2 regions of the Exiguobacterium sp. SH3S1 genome follow, and region 2 is predicted to be linked to the other one. Evidence: a T-box and tRNA genes for the amino acid it is inferred to sense, from the RefSeq annotation. Region 2 holds a T-box; the other holds one or more tRNA genes.
What was found. A T-box is a leader RNA that pairs with one kind of tRNA and senses whether it is charged. The one in region 2 lies ahead of trpS (tryptophan--tRNA ligase), so its partner is inferred to be a tRNA-Trp.
Positions count from the first base shown of each region.

Region 1: it has a tRNA-Trp gene. The T-box ahead of trpS (tryptophan--tRNA ligase) is inferred to sense a tRNA for this amino acid. The anticodon was not compared.

Region 1 covers NZ_SJUW01000022.1:11,186-15,895, reverse strand. Annotated here, with positions in the region: partial or broken rRNA gene EVJ26_RS14050 (23S ribosomal RNA) at 1-109, shown strand, start outside; rRNA gene rrf (5S ribosomal RNA) at 204-319, shown strand; tRNA gene EVJ26_RS14040 (tRNA-Asn) at 328-402, shown strand; tRNA gene EVJ26_RS14035 (tRNA-Ser) at 418-508, shown strand; tRNA gene EVJ26_RS14030 (tRNA-Glu) at 528-602, shown strand; tRNA gene EVJ26_RS14025 (tRNA-Met) at 620-693, shown strand; tRNA gene EVJ26_RS14020 (tRNA-Asp) at 702-777, shown strand; tRNA gene EVJ26_RS14015 (tRNA-Phe) at 809-884, shown strand; tRNA gene EVJ26_RS14010 (tRNA-Tyr) at 888-971, shown strand; tRNA gene EVJ26_RS14005 (tRNA-Trp) at 976-1,046, shown strand; tRNA gene EVJ26_RS14000 (tRNA-His) at 1,056-1,131, shown strand; tRNA gene EVJ26_RS13995 (tRNA-Gln) at 1,138-1,212, shown strand; tRNA gene EVJ26_RS13990 (tRNA-Gly) at 1,217-1,291, shown strand; tRNA gene EVJ26_RS13985 (tRNA-Cys) at 1,304-1,377, shown strand; tRNA gene EVJ26_RS13980 (tRNA-Leu) at 1,387-1,467, shown strand; tRNA gene EVJ26_RS13975 (tRNA-Gly) at 1,474-1,544, shown strand; gene queG (tRNA epoxyqueuosine(34) reductase QueG) at 1,618-2,766, shown strand; gene EVJ26_RS13965 (methylated-DNA--[protein]-cysteine S-methyltransferase) at 2,756-3,190, shown strand; gene trmL (tRNA (uridine(34)/cytosine(34)/5-carboxymethylaminomethyluridine(34)-2'-O)-methyltransferase TrmL) at 3,201-3,674, shown strand; gene EVJ26_RS13955 (DUF5366 family protein) at 3,903-4,460, shown strand; gene EVJ26_RS13950 (transglycosylase domain-containing protein) at 4,551-4,710, opposite strand, start outside.
Region 2 covers NZ_SJUW01000001.1:341,592-346,723, forward strand. Annotated here, with positions in the region: gene EVJ26_RS01765 (peptide ABC transporter substrate-binding protein) at 91-1,707, opposite strand; gene EVJ26_RS01770 (DUF3899 domain-containing protein) at 1,980-2,357, shown strand; T-box leader at 2,403-2,610, shown strand; gene trpS (tryptophan--tRNA ligase) at 2,658-3,659, shown strand; gene EVJ26_RS01780 (peptide ABC transporter substrate-binding protein) at 3,759-5,132, opposite strand, start outside.

The sequences.
Region 1 (4,710 bases), on a different contig from region 2:
TTGAGCAATCAAGAAAGACCCCTCAGAGACGATGAGGTAGATAGGTCATGGGTGGAAGCACGGCGACGTGTGGAGCTGAATGATACTAATCGGTCGAGGCTTTGATCTAGAAATGGTTTGTATTGATGAATCTTCAGTTTTGAGAGTTCAATCTCTTAAAAACATATTGACGTCACTGTTAAATGATGTTAATATAATACTTGTCTGGTGGCGACAGCGAAGCGGCCACACCCGTTCCCATGCCGAACACGGAAGTTAAGCGCTTCAGCGCCGAAAGTAGTTGGGGGTCTCCCCCTGTGAGGATAGGACGTTGCCAGGCAAGATCGTTCCGCAATAGCTCAGTGGTAGAGCAACCGGCTGTTAACCGGTAGGTCGTAGGTTCAAATCCTACTTGCGGAGCCACTTTTTCTCTTCTTTGGAGAGCTGTCCGAGTGGCCGAAGGAGCACGATTGGAATTCGTGTAGGCGGCACAACCGTCTCAAGGGTTCGAATCCCTTGCTCTCCGCCAGTTTATCCATACTAATTATGGCCCGTTGGTCAAGCGGTTAAGACACCGCCCTTTCACGGCGGTAACACGGGTTCGATTCCCGTACGGGTCACCATTTAATTTTTATATCGTCGCGGGGTGGAGCAGTCTGGTAGCTCGTTGGGCTCATAACCCAAAGGTCGTTGGTTCAAATCCAGCCCCCGCAATTAGCTTTGGTCCTGTGGTGTAGCGGTTAACATGTCTGCCTGTCACGCAGAAGATCGCGGGTTCGAATCCCGTCAGGACCGCCATTTTTTTATTTAACTAAATTACTACATACATGGCTTTGTAGCTCAGTTGGTAGAGCAAAGGACTGAAAATCCTTGTGTCGGCGGTTCGATTCCGTCCAAAGCCACCATGTGGGGGGGTAGCGAAGTGGCTAAACGCGGCGGACTGTAAATCCGCTCCCTCGGGTTCGGCGGTTCGAATCCGCCCCCCCCCACCACTTTAGGGGCATAGTTTAGCGGTAGAACTACGGTCTCCAAAACCGTCAGCGCGGGTTCGATTCCTGCTGCCCCTGTTTATTATGGCGATTGTGGCGAAGTGGTTAACGCACCGGATTGTGATTCCGGCATTCGAGGGTTCAATTCCCTTCAGTCGCCCCATTTTGTTGGGCTGTAGCCAAGTGGTAAGGCATCGGATTTTGATTCCGACATGCGTAGGTTCGATCCCTTCCAGCCCAGCCATTTTGCGGAAGTAGTTCAGTGGTAGAATACGACCTTGCCAAGGTCGGGGTCGCGGGTTCGAATCCCGTCTTCCGCTCCATTTAATCTCTTTGGCGCCATAGCCAAGTGGTAAGGCAGAGGACTGCAACTCCTCTATCGTCGGTTCGATTCCGACTGGCGCCTCCAACATAATATGCCGGTGTGGCGGAATTGGTAGACGCGCACGACTCAAAATCGTGTTCCTCTGGAGTGTCGGTTCGACTCCGACCACCGGTACTCTCTGCGGGTGTAGTTTAATGGTAAAACCTCAGCCTTCCAAGCTGATGACGAGAGTTCGATTCTCTTCACCCGCTTCATATCTCTCTGCCCTTAGTGGCGGGGAGATTTTTTGTATGCGAAAATAAGAAGAGTGAGGTGATGAATGGGATGACTCCTGAGATACTAAAACAACAGATTGTCGAGTACGCTGCGTCAATCGGGATCGATGAGTTGAAAGTGACGACGGCCGATCCGTTCATCGTCATGAAACAACGGCTCATCAAACAACAAGAGAAAGACTTCGCTTCAGGATTTGAAGAACCGGATCTTGATAAGCGGACGACGCCTGAACTATTGTTAGAGGACGCCCAGTCGATCATTGCGATTGCGGTTGCCTACCCGAGCAAATTGAAAGATGCGCCCCGAAGCGTGGTAGGTGAACGGCGTGGGTTGTTCGCGCGTGCCTCGTGGGGGCTTGACTATCATCGCGCCGTCGGCTCACGGCTTGAACAGCTTCAAGTGTATATCGAAGAACTCGTTCCCGGCGTCAAAACGCGCTCGATGGTCGACACGGGTGAACTCGTTGACCGGGCTGTGGCCGAACGGGCCGGAATCGGGTTTAGTGGAAAAAATTGCTCGATCATTTCGCCGGAGAAGGGATCTTACCTGTACTTGGGCGAGATGATTTTAGACACATATCTGCCGCCCGATACAGCAATCGAGGACGGGTGCGGGGACTGTGATAAGTGCATGACCGCCTGTCCGACGACGGCGCTCGTCGAACCGGGTGTGCTTGACGCCAAACGGTGCATCGCTTACTTGACCCAGATGAAGACGCTCATGCCGAGAGAGTTCCGCTCGAAGCTTGGCGGACGCCTTTACGGCTGTGATACGTGCCAACAAGTCTGTCCATATAACCGTAAGAAAGATTGGCGCCATCATGAAGAGCTGTTGCCGGAGGCAGAAGTCGTCAAACCGTTGCTCGAACCGCTGCTCAGCTTGAGTAACCGCGAGTTCAAGGCGAAGTTTGGTCACTTGTCCGGCTCGTGGCGCGGTAAGAAGCCTATTCAACGTAACGCGATCTTAGCGCTCGCGCATTATCGTGAACCGTCAGCCGTCTCGGTGCTCGAAACATTCATTCAAACCGATGAGCGTGAAGACATGCGGGCGACGGCTGTCTGGGCGATCGGTGCGATTCTCGGTACTGATGCCGAAGCAATCTATCAAGAGATCGAACGCGTAGAGCAATCAGAACTGGTTAAAGAAGAGATTCGTATATTCCGAGAGGAGTGGGAACGTGAAGACCGTGTCATCTAAATGGGGAACGTTATCATACGAATTAAATGAGCAGGGGAAATTAATTGCGTTAGATTTTGCGGAAACAGAACAGGCAGATGGGAGCGCACCGATGTGGCTCGTCGACATGATCGAACGGGTCGAACGGGAAGGACTCCAAGCAATTGACCGCGCCTGGATTGACATGAACGGGACGGTTTTCCAACAAGAAGTGTGGGATGCGCTGTTGACGATCCCGTCTGGTGAGACGCGGACGTATAAACAAATCGCGGAGCAGATCGGACGTCCGAAAGCAGTCCGTGCTGTCGGCCAGGCGTTGAACCGTAATCCGCTGCCTGTCATCTTCCCATGCCATCGTGTCGTCGGCAGCAGCGGACAGCTCACGGGTTTTGCGGGCGGGCTCGATCAAAAACAACGATTACTCGATATCGAACAAGTGAAGTGAGGAATAGATTATGGCTAACCATGTAGTAATGTTTCAACCGGAAATCCCGGCAAATACGGGCAACGTCTCGCGGACGTGTGCGGCAACGAACTCGGTGCTCCATCTGATTCGTCCGCTCGGCTTCTCGACGGATGACAAAATGTTAAAACGGGCCGGCCTCGACTATTGGCAGTTCGTTGACGTCCGTTACCATGACTCGCTTGACGAACTATGGGCACAACATCCGGACGGCGAGTTTTTCTATATTACAAAGTACGGCGAACAGTATCCGAGTGACCTTGACGTGTCTGACGTCGAGAAGGACTATTTCTTCGTCTTCGGACGTGAGACGAAAGGCTTGCCGATGGAAGTGATCGAGGACAACCTTGACCGCTGCATCCGCTTGCCCCAGTCAAACCTCGTCCGTTCGCTCAACGTCTCGAACACGGCGGCCATCATCGTCTATGAGGCGCTACGCCAACAAGGTTATGCGGGATTAAAGTAAGAAAAAAGAGCCCGATTCGTGAGAATCGCGGCTCTTATTGATTACCTTCAGGTTTTCTGTTGTATCCTGCTGTTAAGATCGCCGCAAGGAAGGCGACGCTGATTCCGACCATTAGTAATAATCCCATTTAAAAATCCCCCTTTTGTTCTCCGTGACTACGAATATTATAATATACTTGATAATAGATTTGCACTGAATATGAGAAATTCTTGTGAAATGAGAGCCGATATGAAAACAAATGTGTACTTGTTAAGCTACGCCCCGTTGATTGGGATCATTCTTTTTTCGATGTCACTCGCTATCGCCACATCTGAATACGCCATTCAATGGCTGACGCGTGTCGGGGTGTATAGTGAAATCATCGCGCTGTTGTCTGTCCAAGAGACGAAGATCCTCGTGCTCGTCATGTTCTTCACGATATACTTCATGCTGTTTAGCGCCTTTAAACTCGTCGCCGATACGTTTAACCAACTCGGTTTCGCATTTTTTGCGCGTGAGACGAACGGGAGCTCGCTCCATCGCTTAAAGCCAGGAGCGACAATTTTCTTGGTCGGTTCAGGTGTCAGTTTTTTGTTTTTGACTTCACTGCCGGCAGCGATTGCGGTCTTGCTTGGCACGTTTGTCGTCTATTTATTCTACTACATTTGGCAAGTCAGCCAGTTGATGTCGACACTTCGAGCAATCGGGCTCTTGTTGATTCAAGCGATGATGTGGGCGATTCTGTTAAGCGGGCTCGTTTGGGCGCTCCTCAGGCTGTTTAACTCGGTCGGGGATATCATCTTATGAACACTGTGACAGGAGAAGAGTGGCTGGTCCATCTGAAAACATACAGACAGACGAAACAAGGCTAGAGGACTCATCCTCTAGCCTTGTTTTTTAGCGATGCGCCTCTGTCCAAACGATAGCCGGGTACGCCCGGTTGGCAAGCTCCGGGAACGGACGCGGCGTGTCGGCACCGAGCCAGATTGCCGTGATCGTCTGATCGGTCAAGCCGACATACCACATGTCCTTATGCGAGTTGGTCGTGCCGGTCTTG
Region 2 (5,132 bases):
ACCAACAAAACATTTGAATAGTATTTTCTCTCAATTCGCTTTTTTTTTTTAGAAAAGTGGGGACATGCTTGCGCATGTCCCCTCGCCTATTTAGTTGATATCAACGTATTTGTACTGGTAATCAGCACCGAAAAGTTGACGGTTGAAGTTCTCGATGTTCGGACGGATCAAGTAAGCGACACCGGCCTGATAGATCGGCATGATCGCTTGGTCTTGTTCGATCAAGAGCGTTTCCGCTTCTTTGAATTTGTCGTAACGGGCATCGATCTCTGTTTCAGCCGAAGCTTCATCAATCAACTTGTCATATGCTGCCGACTTGTACTTGATGTCATTTTGACCGTTGTCTGACGTGAAGATGCCAAGGTTTGTGAGCGGGTCTTGATAGTCAGGTCCCCAAAGGGCGAATGACATCTGGTAGTCCCCGTTCGCTTCGCGTTCGAGCTTGTTGTTGAACGGTTGTTGCGAGATGTTAACCGTCACGTTCGGCAAGTTCGATTCGATTTGGCCTTTCATATACTCTGAGATTTGTTTTGAAACTTCACTGTCGAATGAAAGCAATTCGATTGTGATCGCTTCGCCGCCAGTTGCTTCTTCCCAAAGCGTTGCTGCTTCATCAGTGTTCGTCTCGAAGTGTTGTACGCCTTCTGTGTAATCCGTTCCGTCTTCATACTTGATGAATTCTTTCGGGATGAACGAAGTCGTTGCAATCGAACCGTTGTTCAACAGTTGGTCGACAATACCGGCTGGGTCAACGGCACGAGCGATTGCTTTACGTGCGTTCACATCAGCGAATACTTCATCTTCATGATTGAACTTGAAGTAACCGACCGCTGAACGAAGTCCTGTGTTGTAGTCTTCGTCTTCTTGGAAAGCAGCGACTTGCTCAGACGCGAGGCCTGCGTAATCAACATCGCCTGCTTCATACAAGTTGACGACCGTTGACGTATCTTTGACGACGCGAACGTCGACTTTGTTGAGGGCGACGTTGTCAGCATCCCAGTACGCATCGTTTTTCGTCAAGACATAACCTTGTTCACGGTCCCACTCTGACCATACGAACGGACCGTTGTAGAGAAGGTTCTCTGTGTTTGTTGCGAAGTCCGCTCCTTGCTCAGTTGCGAATGCTTCATTGATCGGTGTGAACGTACCGAACGATGTGAGTGAGACGAACGATGGGTCCGGACGCTCGAGTGTAACTTCTAGCGTTTTCTCATCGATTGCTTTCACGCCGAGTTCTTCTTTAGGAAGGTCACCCGTGTTGATGGCTTCGGCATTTTTTACCGTGTTCATGATATACGCATACTGTGAACCAGTTTCTGGGTCCACGGCACGTTGCCAAGCGTAAACGAAGTCGTTCGCTGTAACCGGCTCACCATTCGACCATTCGGCGTCACGAAGCGTGAACGTGTAGACGGTCTCGTCTTCGTTCAATTCCGGTTCTCCTTCGGCGATGGCTGGAACGGCTTGCCCTTCTTGATCAAGACGGTAAAGGCCTTCCATTGTGTTGGCGATCAAGTTGAACGCGACTGCGTCCGTTGCGAGCGCCGGGTCGGCTGTAGTAATGTCAGACGTGTCCGTCAAACGAAGTACTTTCTCTCCGTTCGAAGACGAACCGCCGTCAGAGTCTCCGCCAGTCGAGCAAGCGGCGAGCACTGAACCGAGCGCTAAGATGAGTGTCATCATTAGCAAAATCGATTTTTTCTTCATTGCGATGTCCCCTTTCTAATCTCGTGAAGCTTAGCATTCCGTCGGACTAACATCTTACTCTTTTTCTTTAATTTTCTGAATATTACATAAAGTATCCGACGAAAGAACGTTAGGGCTATTGTAAAAAATTTTTAATCAAACTGTCAACTGTGGAATAAACCGCTATCATCTTAAAAACTTCCTTCTCGCCATAATAGCGGGACTACGCGTATCATAGAACCATAAGCAAACGTGACAATTTGACGTCGTCACGTTGAAAGGAGTTTGTCACATTGAAAAATTTTAGAAGTATATTAATCGTTTGGGGAATTGTCACAATTGCCTATACGGTTTGGTCGTACGTATCGTATTACCGCGCGGAATCGTTCGCGTTTCATTTGAGCGGTGGCTTGTTCGTCGCCGGCATGATCGCCTTCGCGTTCGGGATGTTCTCACAGATGAGCGCTTCAGGATTGTTCGACGGGATTATGTATGGGTTTAGGCGGAACCGCCGCGCCAAACTAAAGGAAATTGATTCCGATTATGAGGAAGACGAAAAAGACGACGACGAGATGAAAGAAGAACGTTCCGTCCGTAAACAGTCGGCTTGGCGTTGGGTATACGTCGGGATTGGCAGTGTGATCCTGTCATACGTCATCACCCTCGTTTGACCTTTTTGTTTTTCCGCCAATATGCTAAACTAAATGCAGAATATAAGAAACACGAGGAAGAAGACAAGTACCTCGAACCCCCTCTCCCCCAGAGAGTCTACGTTGCTGCGAGTAGACGGAGAGCGTTCAAGCGAATGGACTTCAGAGTGGCTCACCTGAATGGTAGTACGGTGAGACGGTTACGCCCGTTAACGCGATCAAGTGGCATGACTTCATGCAAATTTGGGTGGCACCGCGGTTATTCGTCCCGATTTTTCGGGCGGAGAACTGCGGTTTTTTATATTTTATGGAGGTGTAGGCATGGCAACGATATTTTCAGGCATTAAACCGACCGGCGTCGTGACGCTCGGTAACTACTTAGGGGCGATGAAACAATTCGTCGATCTTCAAGAAGAACATGACGCGTACTATTGTATCGTCGATCTTCACTCGATCACGGTCCAACTCGACCGCGTCGAACTGATGGACAACACCCGCAAGCTGGCGGCGCTCTATCTCGCTTGTGGACTTGATCCTGAGAAGGCAACGATCTTCGTCCAGTCAGAAGTAAAAGCGCACGCTCAACTCGGATGGATGTTGACGTGTATCGCCGGGATGGGCGAACTCGGTCGGATGACGCAGTACAAAGACAAATCGCAAGGCAGCGATAACGTCGGTGCCGGGCTGTTCATCTATCCGACACTCATGGCGGCGGACATTCTACTTTACGGGACAGAGCTCGTGCCGGTCGGTGACGATCAAAAACAACATATCGAACTGACGCGCGACTTGGCCGAACGGTTCAACAAACGCTATTATGAGACGTTCAAGATTCCTGAGCCGCTCATTCAAAAAGAAGGGGCTCGGATCATGAGTTTGACGAACCCCGAGAAGAAGATGTCGAAGTCGGACGCGAACGTCAAAGGCTTCATCTCGATGCTTGACGAACCGAACGTCATCCGTAAAAAAATCAAGAGCGCCGTCACGGACTCGAGCGGCGTCATCAGCTTCGACCGGGAGAATAAGCCGGGCATCTCGAACTTGCTCGAGATTTACTCGTTATCGACGGGTACTTCGATAACAGATCTCGTGACTCAATACGAAGACTCGAACTACGGAACGTTCAAGCAAGACGTCGCCGAAGCGGTCGTCGCCATGCTCGAACCGATTCAAGCGCGCTATCACGAACTCGTCGACTCGTCAGAGCTCGATGCGATCCTTGACTCGGGACGCGAGAAAGCCGAAGCGGTCGCGAACAAAAACCTCGCCAAGATCGAGAAAGCGATGGGCTTAAGCCGGAAACGTGCCAAAGTGAAAAAATAAGACAGAGCCGCCCAACGCATGCGTTGGGCGGCTTCTTTATGGAAGAACACAAAAAAAAGAAAGAAACAGGCGTCCCTGTCTCTTTCTGGTGAATGTTGCTTATTGCTCTTTGCCTTCGATGAATGCCCACTTGTACGAGTAGTCAGCGCCGAATCCGTGTTCAACGATTCCTTTAACGTATGGCTTCGTGAGACGAGCTGATCCGCGTTGGTAAACTGGCGAGATCGCGTTCTCTTCAAGAACGATTTTCTCTGCATCTTGAAGTTCTTTCCAACGTGCTTCAGCATCTGTGTTCGATTTCGCAGATTCGATGAGTGCGTCGAATTCATCGTTCGACCACTTACCACGGTTGTATGGTCCGTCAGTAACGAAGAGGTCAACGAACGTCATTGGATCCTGGTAGTCAGGTCCCCAGCCTGCGAATGTAAGCTCAAAGTCACCTTTGTTCTCGAGGTCAAGTTTGTTGTTGAACGGTTGTTGCTTGATCGTAAGCGTCATGCCTGGAAGGTTCTTCTCAAGTTCACCTTTGATGAACTCACCGATTTGCTTCGCAGACTCTGAGTCGTAGTTGAGGAGTTCGATTTCGACAGAATCTGTCCCGAGCTCTTCAAGCCCTTTTTCCCAAAGTTCTTTCGCTTTATCAACGTCGTAGCCGCCGATGTCGCCGTTCGCTTCACGGAAGTCTGCACCGTCTGGACCTGTTACGAAGTCTTTCGGTACGAGATAGTTCGCAGGTACTGAACCGTTCGCGAGGAGCGTTTCAGAGATTGCTGCTTTATCGTAGGCCGCATCGATCGCGTTACGGATGTTTTGGTTGTCGAACGCTTCAACTTCAGTGTTGAACTGGAGGTAGAAGAGTGTCGGCTCAACGACAGTCGAGAAATCTTCGCTGTCTTGGTATTGAGCAACGAGTTCAGAAGTCAAACCAGTACGGTCAACGTCGCCGTTTTCGTACAAGTTGACGCCTGTTGAAACTTCTTTAACGACTTTAACGTCGATTTCGTCAAGTTTGACGGCTTCAGCATCCCAATAGTCGTCGTTTTTGACCATTTTCCAGCCTTGCTCGCGCTCCCAGCTTTCGAGTTTGAACGGTCCGTTGTAGAGCGTCGTCTCTGCAGACGTACCGAAGTTCTCGCCTTGTTCCGCGTCGAACGCTTCAAGTTTAGGCATAAATACGCCGAAGCTTGTGAGACCAAGGAAGTAATCAGCTGGTGCTGTCAATTTAACTTCAAGTGTCTGATCGTCAGTTGCTGTAACGCCGACCGCGTCACGCTCGCCTTCGCCAGTGTTGTAAGCTTCAGCGCCTTCGATGACAGACATGACGTAAGCATATTGTGATCCGTTGTCCGGATTAAGTACTTCTTTCCAAGCGTATTCGAAGTCGTTTGCCGTTACAGGCTCACCGTTAGACCAAGTTGCGCCTTCACGGATTTTGAACGTGTACGTTTTACCGTCTTCAGAAACTTCGTGTGA